3 regions of the Paenibacillus sp. P3E genome follow, and region 1 is predicted to be linked to each of the others. Evidence: riboswitches for the same ligand, from Rfam matches in the RefSeq annotation. Region 1 holds a riboswitch; each other region holds the start of a gene.

Region 1 (4,541 bases):
CCCGTTACCGAGATCGCATTTGCGATAATGCTGCGGTCCTCAGAAGTAAGCGTACCAAAGCCCTTCTGATGTGGATAACGCCCATAGCTCACCAGCTCAGATACCGTAAGTCCGTCTGGTGCAGTGGGATTCTGCGGCAGGATCGCCAGTTGCCGGGCTACTTCTTTGGTAGACAGGTTATGAATCGACTTGCCGTCCAACATCACGCTGCCGCTCTTAGGCTTCATGATACGTGCCATCGTCTTGAGAATGGTAGATTTCCCTGAGCCGTTTGCCCCTACTAGCGCAGTGATTTTCCCTGTTGGAAGAGACAGGTTCAGTCCTTTGACAATCAATGCCTCCGCATACCCAATACTTAACTGATCTGTGTTCAATCGATCCGACATTATCTTCACTCCCTAAAGTTTTATGGTTTCACAGGGATCTCTTCTCTCAGGTAGAGCAAATTAGCACCGTAGATTTATAAAATCCTGTATATGTAGAATCTAATTGCTTCAGAGGGTTGTATATCTTCGCCGCGCCTCATTAAATGATATTGATTCTCATTCTCTATGTCAATAAAAATATTTTCTTTTTGCAGTACCCGTTCTTCTTCACAGATGCTCTGTTAAGTTTTCCAGAGAAATTTCCCATGTCTCACTGCAATACTCTACTTTATGAATACTAGTATAAGATGCCGGAAATGCCTTCCTGCTTTTGTTCGTCCATTCTAATCCTTTCAGAATATGATAGATTATGAAATAGATTGCCATAAAAATCTCCCCTTGAACTGTTCTGATTATTCCTAATAATACCATGAAAAAAGGCAGCTCCCGAAATATCCGGAAACTGCCGTGCTATGAAATTCATCTTATTTGTGCAAATGATAAGGCACTGTTGCTACTACGATATCTTTTTGATTCATCAGATAAGAACGAATGAACAAGCTGGTCTGATTATGCAGAACTGCCTGCCACCAATGCTTGGTAACGAACTGTGGAATAAGTACTGTAATATGATCGGTTGAAGCGGTCTTCCACTCGACTGTTTCAATAAATTTGACCAGTGGGCGCAGAATACTGCGGTAGCGGGAACGTAGAACAATCAAGCGCACTCCCGGATTCCATTCCTCCCACTTTTGTTCCATTTTGTTAATTTCTTCTTCATCGAACCCAACATAGACGGCCACCACATTATCCGTTAAGGACTTGGCATAGCTGATCGAATGCAGTACAGCTCGTGTCACACCCGAGACAGGAACAACCACGGTGCTTCCTTTGATGCAGGGTTTATCCGTTGCCGGACAAATACGCAGCTGATCGGCGGTATTGAGGTAATGGCGGTGTATACGGTGGAATACGAACATTACAACGGGCAGGAAGATAAAAGCCATCCAGACACTGGAGAACTTCGTAATAATGAAGATCAGAGTAATCGTCAGAGTAGTTAGCATCCCCACCGTATTCACGGTAAATTTATTCTGCCAGCCTTTAGGTTTGGTTTTATACCAGTGCACCATCATCCCAAGCTGGGACAGCGTAAACGGAATAAATACACCCACCGCGTACAAAGGAATCAGACTTTCGGTATTTCCATGAAAAGCAGCCACAAGAAGGGCTGATAATACACCTAGAAAGATAATACCATTTGAGAAGCCCAGGCGGTCACCGCGGACCATAAATGCATGGGGCAGGTACTTGTCTTTGGCGAACATAAACGCCAGCAGCGGGAAAGCGGAATAAGCTGTATTGGCCGCCAGGAACAGAATCACAGCTGTAATCCCTTGAATGAAAAAGTACAAACCGCCACGTCCAAAAGTAGATTCAGCAATTTGGGATACAACCGTGGCTTTGGTATCCGGTGTAATTCCGTACCAGTAGGCAAGCAGTGTGATTCCGGTAAACATACTTCCCAGGATAATTCCCATCAACATCAAAGTCTTGGCTGCATTTTTCTCCGCAGGCGCCTTGAAGTTTGGAATGGCGTTCGATACAGCCTCTACCCCTGTCAGAGCCGAACAGCCGGAGCTGAAAGCCTTAAGCAGTAAAAACAAACTTACATTCGATACCGCTGCCCCAATCTCAGGGACATTAGCATGGGCTCCGCCAGTAGCATATTTGAATACCCCTGCAATGATCAACACGAAGATCGATACCACGAATAAATACACAGGAATTGCAATGAAAGATGCAGATTCCGTAACGCCCCGCAGATTGACAATAGTCAAGAGCAGAATAACGGTTACGGCGATTAACACACTATGATTATGAAGATTTGGAAAAGCGGATGTGATCGCATCCGTACCCGCTGATGCACTAACCGCTACGGTCAGAATATAATCTACCAGGAGCGATCCGCCAGCAAGGAGTCCGGTAGGAACCCCGAGGTTGCTCTTGGCTACGATATACGCGCCTCCGCCCTGCGGATAAGCAAAGATGGTCTGACGATAGGATAAAATCAAAATAGCCAGCAAGCCCAATACGGCTAATGCGATTGGCAATGAGTACCAGATGGCTGTGAAGCCTGCGGCCACCAGTACAATCAGGATTTGTTCCGTTCCGTAGGCTACAGACGATAGCGCATCAGAAGACAGGACAGCCAGTGCTTTCACCTTGGATAACTTTTCATGATCTAGTTCGTTCGACTTCATCGGACGCCCGATCAATAGTCGTTTTACCTTGCTTACCATTGTAATAACAGTTCCTCTCTTTGCTTACGTTGAAACGGTAATACCGTGCGCTGTTTTCATTGGTGGATTTCATAAATGCAGGCACAAAAATAAGCATACGGAAATGATCCGCATGCTTACGCATCGTCATTATCCCACCATTGCTTACGAGGTTAGCTGGCGGATTCGGGCTGTGGTAGCCCTACGGTTGCAGCCCTTCCGGACCGTTCCCGATTCACCCCTTTGGCGCTTAGGCCAATGTTGGTTCCCCCGTTTTTCCATACGGAAAATTCAGCGCATATTCAACTTCTCACAAGGTCTAATGATAGTCTACAATACGTCTTCCGTAAAGCGGTGAAAAAAATGAAAAAAGAATGAAAAAACATCCAATTTACGCAAAACCAAGATGAGAGATAACGCGATCTTTCATTCTCTGCGATTATCCCGTCATCACGTGTTTTTTCAGGGTTTTGAACCTCATTTGTGTCTGAAATTTCAGGAATGATTTGTGCTCTAAATTCTGCAGTGGCTTCAGCTACTCTACTGTGTCCTCTTTACGTCCGGTCCAGAGCAAAATCGTGATTAGAGCAAAGGCGATCAGCGCAAGCAGTGGAATCGTAATGAACCCAAAAAAATTCAGATAATCTTTATTACAGGGTACGCCAATTGTACACGGGAGCACCTTGCTAAGTGCGGGAATCTTCTGCTCAGCATAATGATAAATAGAAATACTGCCCCCAATAAGACTTAATGGAAGTACATAGGGAATAATTTTTTTGTCATTCCGGTATGTAGCTACTCCCAGGAGAATCAGCTGCGGATACATGAAGATACGCTGGAACCAGCATAGCTTGCAAGGCTCATATTTCAGCACTTCACTTAGATATAAGCTTCCCGCTACTGCAATAACAGATACAAACCAGGCCAGATAGAGACAGTGGCGTCTGCAGAACATAGAGAACTTCATCACTCGGCCTTCACTGCTTCGGACGCGGACTTAATCTGTGCCTTAATGGCTTCCATTTTGAAAGGCTCATCTACTTTGTGTCCATTGATAAATACAGTAGGTGTGGAAGTAACTCCTGAAGCCTTGGCAAGACTGATATCACGTTGCAGCTCACTCTCATAGGTCTTCTCCTTGATATCCTTACGCAACAGATCCAGATCGATTGGCAGCTTTTGTTTCTCAGCCAGATTCACCAGGAATTCCTCTGTAGCCCATTCTGCTTTTTCATCCCCTTGATTGGCATAAATCGCATCGTAATACGTCCAAAAAGCTTCACTGTTCTGATGGTATACAGACAGGGCTGCCAGGGAGGCTGTCTCGGAATCCGGACCGATAAAGGCCATATTTACGAAGTATATAGCAGCCTTATCCTGATTCACATATTCCTGAGCCAGCTGTGGCTTGATGACACCTGCAAAATTGGAGCACGCCGGACATTTGAAATCACCGAATTCAACGATTTTAACGGGTGCATCTGCTTTACCTAGTCTTGGCAGTTCACTGTAATTGAAGTCAACCGCTTTGCCTGAACCTGCATTTGAAGATGAATCCTTCGACGCAAGTATAAAAAGAAGGGTGAAAATAATCACTACAATGGCTACTGTGCTAATAATCAGAATTCTCGTTTTCTGCTTCTGCTGTTCCTGCTCTGCCCTGCGTTTCTCCGCTTTACTCATTTGGGGAACCATGACACTGTTTTTTTTAGATTTGTTCAAATGAGAGTTCCTTTCTGTCCCGGCGGGACTGTTGAAATGATGGTATTTCCTTTAAAATTATATAATTAAAACTCTCACATTGGCAAACCTTCATTCATACCACCTCAGACTTCTCATTACATTCTTATTATCCTAACGCCCCGAAGTTCTTTGTTGATGAGAAGGCTCGCCG
Region 2 (4,541 bases), on a different contig from region 1:
AGCTCATCTACTTTTCTAACTATACCTGTTGATTTCATCATTGCAATCGTTGCTCCTCTCAATGTTCAAAAGCGTCATTATTCGACAATGTTCACCGTTTTATGATATTTATAATACCAACCATTCCCAAAACAGTCAACCTTTTTTACGGGTGATTTCAAGGGTATTTTGATAAAAACTTTTGTGACGCTTATAAATAACGCAAATCGTATGAAAATTGCTAAAAATTAGTTTGTCGATTTGTAAATCTATAAAACGTCACAGTTCGACAAAGTGCGACATTATCTACTATTATAACCTTTGTTTCAACTGATTTCTATTATTATTATTCAAAGGAGTTGAACTTATGAAGCAACCGCTGACAGAAGAGAAGGTTTTTAAAGACCCGGTACACAACTATATTCATGTTCAGGATACGATCATCTGGCGATTGATTAATACCAGCGAATTTCAGCGTTTGCGTCGCATTCGCCAGCTTGGTACCTCTTATCTAACCTTCCACGGAGCAGAGCATAGCCGTTTTTCCCACTCCCTGGGCGTTTATGAAATTACACGGCGAATCATCTCCCAGTTTGAACGAAGCGGGTACAAGGATTGGATGCCGGAGGAGAGTCTGCTCACATTATGTGCAGCGCTCTTACATGATTTGGGACATGGGCCGTTCTCCCATTCAATAGAAGAAGCTTTTGAAATGAACCACGAGGATTGGACCTGCAGAATAATACAGGAGAATACGGAAATCACTGCTATACTGCGGGATGTGAGTGAGGATTTCCCGCGCAAGGTTGCCTCTGTAATTGCCAAAACATATGAGCATGAAATCGTGGTCAACCTGGTGTCCGGTCCTCTGGATGCGGATCGCATGGATTATTTGCTGCGGGATGCTTACTACACCGGAGTCAACTATGGAACCATCGATATTGACCGTATTTTAAGAATGCTGCGTCCTTATAATGGGAGGGTTGTCGTAAAGGAATCAGGCATGCATGCCATTGAGGATTATCTGATGTCACGGTACCAGATGTATTGGCAGGTATACTTTCATCCGGTTACGCGCAGTTCGGAGATTATTTTGCGCCAGATTTTCCGCAGGGCGAAAGAGCTTCTCCAGGAGGGCTACTCCTTCCGCTTTATGATCAATCCACTCCGTGATTTATTTTGTGGTGAGATTAATGTAGAACAGTATTTACTGCTGGATGAAGCCTTGGTCCAGACTGCCTTTATGCAGTGGACGCTGGAATCCGATGAAACGTTAGCTGACTTGTGCAGCCGATTTATTCATCGTAAACTGTATAAATATGTGGAGATGGACCATCTCGATTCGGAGACGATTGACGAAATCCGCCGCAGTTTTGCCGGTGCCGGGCTGCTTCCTGATTACGACCTGGAAATTGATTATCCGACAGATCTCCCCTATGATGTTTTCCGTCCGGGGCAGGGCTTTGACAGCAAACAAATTTTGCTACTGGACCGGCATGACAAATTGCGGGAGATCTCTGAAGTATCGGATATAGTCCGCTCAATCAGCGGCATTCACCGCGGACGGTATCACCTTTATTTTCCGCAGGACAAGCTGCAAAATGTGCTTACACAGCTGCCGGACTCTATCGCTGAGATCTTTGCAAAATAATACAAAAATTTCTGGAATTCATCATAGAAAACAAGACCGAAAGGACGATACAGCATGCGCTTATTCGACACACATACTCATCTGGATGCACCGCAATTCGACGAGGACCGTGAGCAGGTTATTGCCCGCGCGTTAGAGGCTGGTGTCAGCAAGATGATTAACATCGGATTTAACCGGGAAACGATTCCAACGACAATGAAATTGGCAGAATCGTATGATTATATTTATGCAGCAGTTGGCTGGCACCCCGTTGACGCCATTGACATGAAAGAGGAGGATATGGACTGGATCGCCTCTCTGTGCAGCCATAAAAAGGTGGTGGCTATCGGAGAAATTGGACTTGATTACTACTGGGATACCTCACCCAAAGAGGTACAGCATGAGGTATTCCGCAAACAGATTGGTATGGCACGGGAACTAAAAATGCCTATCTGTATTCATAATCGTGATGCCCATGGGGATGTGGTACGAATTTTGCGGGAGGAGAAGGCAAATGAAATTGGCGGTGTCATGCACTCGTTTTCTGGGAGTTGGGAAACGGCCAAAATGTGTCTTGATCTAGGCTTTCATTTATCCTTCGGTGGTCCTGTGACTTTCAAGAATGCCAGGGTGCCTAAAGAGGTGCTTGCTCAGACTCCAATGGACCGGCTTTTGATTGAAACCGACTCCCCATATCTGACGCCTCACCCCTTCCGCGGGAAGCGAAATGAGAGTGCTCATGTGAAGCTTGTCGCCGAGGCGGCAGCGGAAATAAAAGGGATTGATTTACAGGAATTGGCTGAAATTACGTATGCGAACGCGCTGGAACGATTTGGAATTGTCTGAAAACGGGAGAAAAACAGGTGAAAAAAGAAGTATAGCCGATATATTAAACTTTTTTAATAAAGAAACGGCTGATTATTACAATATTTTAATGATTTTTTTACGTAAACGTGGTTGAATCGCGCTTTACAACATGCATCAAAACAGGATATCATCTTTTCAGTGAAGTGAGCTGTTGTTACTGTGACAGTCACAATTTCATGGATCGTCTCGCTGAGTCTCCGTATGGAGAACGGGGGAACCAATAATGATCTGCCGCATGTCCGTACATAGAGTACAACATAGAAATGCCGCAGACTTTATTTGATTTCTTCACGTGGTCTTTGGGGTGAATTTGAGGGCAACCGCCGTGAGCGGGTGACCTGAGATAGGGCGTCTCTCTTATGCCCGAACCCGACAGCTAACCCCGTAAGCGCAAGTAAGAGAGGAAACCTCGTGCATAAACATTCCCGCGTATTCTGACACCCGGAGAGCCACGAAAGAGTCCTCTGTGAACTCTTTTGGGCTTTTTTTGTTTTTTGAATAATGCGGATGTTCCCAGCATACTGTTATATAACAGATGTCTGGAGTAGCTATGCCGAGCAGGCGATCCATGAGCAGGAAACGCTAAAGCAATGCGGGCGTATCCTGTGCAATCTCAAACCTAGTTTCGTCAGAAGTGATAAAGTCACCTTTGCTATACAACTTGGACGACGGGGCTATGTAAGGAGGATGGAGAGAATGGGCGTATTCCAACCAGAAGTATCCCATGATTCGCAATCATCCAGCAGGTCTTTCGCATTACGGTGGAAGCAAGTGAATCCTCGCGTACTTTCGCTTGCAGGCGCGGCATCAATTGTTATCGCGCTGGTAATTCTGCTGTACGTACACGGTCAAAGCATTAAAGAAATAACTTTAGTAATAGACGGAAAGGTACAAACGCTGGAGACGCGGGATGCGCTGCTCAGCGATGTGCTGGCAAAGGAACAAATTTCGCTTCAGCCGCATGATGCTTTATCCATTGGCCTTAGTGATGAAATAAAAGACGGCGACCGCGTCGTAATCAACCGTGCGCAGGCCCTTAAGCTTACTGCGGATGGAACAACCCAAACGCTGTACACGACCGAGGATACCATCGGTCAGGCGATTGACAAACTGGGCGTCAGCCTGGAAAGCTACGATAAGATTTATCCTTCGCTCAACACTGCAGTTTCTGCCGACATGGAAATCAAAATTGTCCGAATCAACAAGCAAGTGGTACAGCGGACAACGAATTTGCCTTTCCGAGTAATTAAGACCGCAGACCCCTCCCTGACCAAGGGAACTGTAAGAGTTGCACAAGCAGGCAAACCCGGCGTAATGGTCCAGCATATTGAGAAAATCTATCAAGATGGCGAGCTGGCATCTATGCGTATGGTGGGCAAGGAAGTACAGGCGGTTACCAAAGACAAGATCATTGCTATTGGTACCAAAGCACTTCCCAAGGCTGCTGTAGCTACTACTGCAACTTCCAATTCAACCACTACCACTAAATCATCTAAAGTCAGAGCGAACAGCAACAATGTTGCCAGCAAGGCAGGTATGGATTTCGAGTACAAAAAAGTAATTAAAAATGTATCCATGACAGCTTATTCATCTGAAGAGCCTGGTATTGGAACCCGTACGGCTTCCGGCACACGCGTAACGGAAGGTAGGACCATCGCTGTAGATCCAGACGTAATACCTATTGGCTGGTGGGTGTATATTGAGGGACTTGGGTTTCGCCGTGCAGAGGATACCGGCGGTGCCATTAAAGGCAACAAGGTAGATGTCTATTATGATTCACTGAGCCATGCCCGTAACTTCGGCCGTAAATCGCGTACGATTTATGTGATTGGACCTGTGAAGCCAGAGCTGAATTAAGCAGCAGATTTTTGCAAATTAGCGTTTTATAAGATATAGTGAGGGTAGCACTTAAGACTGTTACGGAATTACAGAGCTGCCGCTCATCACTTATACATTCTTTAGCCAATAAGAAGGGGAGCGAATCCTCTTCTTTTTGCGTTGCAGAGTAAGGAGTTTTGTAAAATGATCAAGGAATTAATCGTTGTGGAAGGTAAAAGCGATACAG
Region 3 (4,541 bases), on a different contig from region 1:
CGGTTCCGACCGACAGCAACAGCTATCAGCAGGGGAACATGGTGACGGTGCTGGGGAACACTGGAACGCTGGTGAAGACAGGGTATACGTTCGCAGGCTGGAACACAAAGGCGGACGGAAGCGGCACCGACTACTTGGCGAATGCCACCTTCAGCATGGGAACGGCGAATGCCACCCTCTATGCCAAGTGGACGTCATCAAATGCGCAGTTGTCCAGCTTGTCAGTGGATCAGGGGACATTGACACCAGCATTTACAGCAGCAACTCTGAAATATAACGTGAATGATGTAGCTAATTCGGTTTCAAGCAGCAATCTTTCTTTTACCACAGCGGATTCCCATGCGACGTTTACCGTTTCGGGAGCCGTGTACAGTTCCCTAACGGGCAATATGTATACCTATAGAGCTAACAACTTACAGGTGGGCGCGAACCTGATTCAGATTAGCGTAATGGCCCCAGACGGTACTGGCAATACGTATATGGTAACTGTGAATCGGGAGGATGTATCAAGGCTACCATCACCGGGTGGTCCGCTGGCGGACAGTATAACGCCAACAGTGACACCTGGACCTACGAAACCAGCGGTTGATGTATTCAATAGCGGCATTGTTAATGTAATAAACTTAGTTAATGCTTTCGAGTCCAAGGTAGAGGAAGCTAAGAATTCTAATGTTAAGGTTGAATTTGCTGATACGAAAGGGCACTGGGCCGAAAAAACTATCGATACTTTCGTAAAGCTCCATGTGATTGAAGGTTACAACGATGGTACGTTCAAGCCGGATGGTGAGATCACGCGCGCTGAATTTGCAGTGATTCTGAGTCGGGTATTCGATATCAAAAGCGGCAACAATACTGGTGTTGCATTTAAGGACGTTGGCAGTCACTGGGCGAAAGGCGCCATCGAGAAGCTTGCAGAGGCAGGGGTTATCAGCGGCTACGAGGATGTTACGTTCAAGCCAGATAAAACAATCACCCGCGAGGAAATGGTTGTCCTTTTGTCCCGCATCTTAAACCTTAACAACGTAACGAAGGATACCACCAAAGGCAATTTCAATGACCTGAAGGGTTCCTATGCAGCAAACGAGATCAAAGCTGAAGCACAAGCTGGTATCATAAACGGCAAAGCAGATGGGAAATTTGATGCTAAGAGCAACGCCACACGCGCAGAAGCTCTGCAGATCATCCTGAATGCGCTGAAGCTCAACCCGCAATTGAAGACGCTGTTGGATTCACTTAACTAATGCCGGTTCTCCGAAAAAAAGGGACAAGTGTAATTTGGGGCTGTTGACAAAAGGGGCAACCCAAAAGTGGATTTTCTATGGCGGAAGGCAGTTCTCTTCATTCTTAAAACCACAAAAAGTGAGCAGAGCAGCGATTCTCCTGTTATTGAAGGATCGCTGCTCTGTTTTTTGGTCATGGGTGGCTTGCTTTAGCAGATTATGAGTAAGGGAAAGCCATCCTACCTCAAGCGTCACTTTCTCCATGCCGCGAAGTAGAAATCGCCGGAAGCCCCGGTTGCAGTTGTCCAAATACACTTTCCGGTTCCGTCATTCGACGCACGGCCAAGCGTAACCTTTCTCACTCCGTAGAATTTCCCGGCTGCTGCCAACACCGTAAGCGCCTAAGGTTTATAGTGCGTGCGGCCTTGGCTTTGGACGATTGGGACAGCTTGCGAGAAATGGAGCAACAGTGAGCAAATCATCGGCCGAATAAGAGTGAAACCAAAGAATGCGCCTTCATTCGCGGAGGGGAGGCGTTTTTGGCTTCTTTTGTCATCCCGGACGTTTTACAATAAATGCCCACAGGCGTAAGATTCAAATCAACAACCGAATGTAAGTTAACTGTTCTCATATGGCTGAATTCCGTAATTGGGAACGGGGGAACCAATGGTGAATGCGGCTTTTGCACAGTCAGCTGCCGCTCACCCGGGGTGAATCCCTGCTGCGTGCTGAAAAGCCGCTGTGGCAGGGTAGGGCAATCTCGCTGCCCGAATCCGTCAGCTAACCCCGTAAGCCTCGAAGAGAGAGGATGAGCGCCATGATCGATTAACCGACCACGGAGAGCCCTGCCGCTTCTGTGGTCTTTTTGTTGTGTGTGCAGGAAGGAAAGGCAGTCTGTACAAGGAACTAGAAATCTCATAACAACGATAATTAGAGACATTAAGGGTTATTTAAAATGCTCTATTATAAATGCTTCAAAGGGGGGATTCTTATCGTTACTGTATTTATCGTGTGCTTCTGGGTTGGACTAATACTCCTCCTCAGCGGCGGATTTCATGGGCATGGCCTGGCGGGTCATCTGCATGCGGGCGGCGGCGATGCCGGTGGACCCGGCTTTGTACCCATACTCCCTCTGATGGTGTTTGTCACAGTCTGGGGCGGTACAGGTTACGTGCTTGCCCGGTTCAGCGAAATGAGGATGCTCGCAGTGGTGCTGATTTGTACCGTGCTCGCTCTGCTTCTGGGCTGTGTGATGTATGCGGTGCTGGCCCGGGTGATGACCCGGTATGACAGCAGCATGAATGAACTGGATTACGAGCAGGCAGGGCAGCTCGGGTACATCAGTATCCCTGCAGCGGATGGGGCGGTCGGGGAAATGAAATATGTACTGCACGGAACCATGCGCTCCATTGGAGTACGGGCAGAATCCGGCCAGCAGCTTGATAAAGGCGACAGGGTTATTATTTTGAAGGTGAACAAAGGAATGGCGGCAGTCACCCTCTTCGAGAGGGATATCGATCAATTATAATTCACGGGGAGTGTCAATCTAAATGGTTATTCTGTATGTAATTGCGGCAATTGTTGTTGTTATTCTGCTGGCCTTGTTCAGTATCGTGAACTCTTATAAAAAGGTTCCGCCCAATCAGGCGATGATCGTCTACGGCCTTGGCGGAAAAAGAGTGGTCCAGGGCGGCGGGACGTTCGTCATCCCCGGCTTCCAGAACAATAAGACCATCTCCATGATGCTGATGAGCTTCGACGTCATCCCGGCGCAGGCGATGTTCTCCAAGCAAGGCATCAAGCTCAACCTGGAGGCGGTGGCTCAGATTAAGATAAAAAGCGATCCTACCGCTATTCTGACTGCCAGTGAGCAGTTTATCGACCGGCCGGAAGAAGACCGCGAGACGATTATCCTGCATTCGGTGGAAGGCCATTTGCGCGGCTTAATCGGACAATTAACAGTGGAATCCATTCTCAAGACTCCTGACGAAATCAACAGCAAGATGCGGGAGACCTGCTCGGAAGACCTCGACAAGATGGGACTTGAGGTAGTCAGCTTCACCATTAAGAAAATTACGGATGACAAAGGATATATCGACAATATGGGGGTTCCGGAAATTGAGCGCATCCGGCGGGATGCCAGCATCGCCAAGGCGGAAGCGGAACGCGACATTCAGATCAAGCAAGCCGAGGCGGAGAAAGAATCCTCCATTGCCAAAGCTAATGCGCATCAGGCCACCATTGAAGCAGGAACTGCCGCCCGCGCCAAGGAATCTCAGTTTGAGAAGGAATTGAACATTAAGCAGGCGGACTTTAAGCTGGAGACTGAAGTGAAGAAAGCACAGGCGGATCTTGCATACGAATTACAGCAGAACAAAATCAAGCAGTCGCTGGTTACCGAGCAGGTCAAGATCACGCAGATGGAAGCGGAGGCGAACCGGACCGTCCGGGAAATCGAAGTTGAGCTGAGACAGAAGGAGCTGGAGGCAACGGTGATCAAGCCTGCTGAGGCGGAGAACCAGGCTACGATCATGAGAGCGGAAGCCGCCAAGCAGCGGCAGATTCTTGAGGCGGAAGCAGAGGCAGCCACCACGACCAAACGGGGGCTGGCAACAGCGGAAGCAGAGCTGGCGAAAGGGAGAGCCAACGCAGAAATTGTTCAACTGGCTGGAGCGGCGGAAGCAGGGGCACTGGAGAAGAAAGCCGAAGCGTACAAACAGTTTACGCAAGCCGCACTCACAGTGGAATTCTTAAAAGTTCTGCCAGAGCTGGCTGAAAAAATCGCTTCCCCGCTGGCCAAGGTCGATAAGATTACAGTGATTTCACAGGATGGAGCTTCATCCGGGGTGAATAAAATCACCGGTGATATCGCTAAAATCATGGCTCAGGTTCCTGAATTGACCCAGTCGCTTACCGGCATGAATTTTACAGAGGCGCTCAGCGGGCTGCTTGGCCGGAATAAAGAGCAGTAATTCTATAGCGTTATACCATACTATAATACTTCCTACTCGTAAAACAGCGGGGGTGTCCCACTTAGGGGACATCCCTTATTTTGCTGCTCCCGAGAGCGTTACCACTCCACAATGTACTATCTCTTCTATGACAGTTATACTAAAACTACTATGTGATTTAGGATGAATAATTGGTGAATAAAGGGAGGATACATGATGATTAGAGCCACACAAGACAATGAATATGTTGAATTGACGAGTCCCACTCAGCTCCCCAAAGCTTCAGGGTTTCTATGGAACGAGAAGATGATGATTCACGTCAATTGCCGCGGATATGCGGTCGCGCAGTTTATGCAGCCAGAGCCTGCCA

Evidence for each region. A riboswitch is a leader RNA that binds a small molecule or an ion and turns the genes downstream of it on or off. The one in region 1 is predicted to bind cyclic di-AMP.
Region 2: linked by a shared signal. The riboswitch ahead of A3842_RS17510 (resuscitation-promoting factor) and the one ahead of A3842_RS05370 (APC family permease) in region 1 are both predicted to bind cyclic di-AMP.
Region 3: linked by a shared signal. The riboswitch ahead of A3842_RS19690 (NfeD family membrane protein) and the one ahead of A3842_RS05370 (APC family permease) in region 1 are both predicted to bind cyclic di-AMP.

What each region holds. Positions count from the first base shown of each region.
Region 1 covers NZ_LVWH01000036.1:1,685-6,225, reverse strand. Annotated here, with positions in the region: gene A3842_RS05375 (ABC transporter ATP-binding protein) at 1-386, opposite strand, end outside; gene A3842_RS05370 (APC family permease) at 851-2,668, opposite strand; cyclic di-AMP (ydaO/yuaA leader) riboswitch at 2,795-2,954, opposite strand; gene A3842_RS05365 (disulfide oxidoreductase) at 3,183-3,614, opposite strand; gene A3842_RS05360 (DsbA family protein) at 3,614-4,369, opposite strand.
Region 2 covers NZ_LVWH01000172.1:10,194-14,734, forward strand. Annotated here, with positions in the region: gene A3842_RS17495 (AbrB/MazE/SpoVT family DNA-binding domain-containing protein) at 1-41, opposite strand, end outside; gene A3842_RS17500 (HD domain-containing protein) at 347-1,630, shown strand; gene A3842_RS17505 (TatD family hydrolase) at 1,685-2,455, shown strand; cyclic di-AMP (ydaO/yuaA leader) riboswitch at 2,654-2,882, shown strand; gene A3842_RS17510 (resuscitation-promoting factor) at 3,173-4,333, shown strand; gene rnmV (ribonuclease M5) at 4,499-4,541, shown strand, end outside.
Region 3 covers NZ_LVWH01000178.1:49,663-54,203, forward strand. Annotated here, with positions in the region: gene A3842_RS33385 (InlB B-repeat-containing protein) at 1-1,241, shown strand, start outside; partial or broken gene A3842_RS33910 (transposase) at 1,422-1,601, opposite strand; cyclic di-AMP (ydaO/yuaA leader) riboswitch at 1,844-2,030, shown strand; gene A3842_RS19690 (NfeD family membrane protein) at 2,176-2,748, shown strand; gene A3842_RS19695 (flotillin family protein) at 2,771-4,192, shown strand; gene A3842_RS19700 (GH36-type glycosyl hydrolase domain-containing protein) at 4,388-4,541, shown strand, end outside.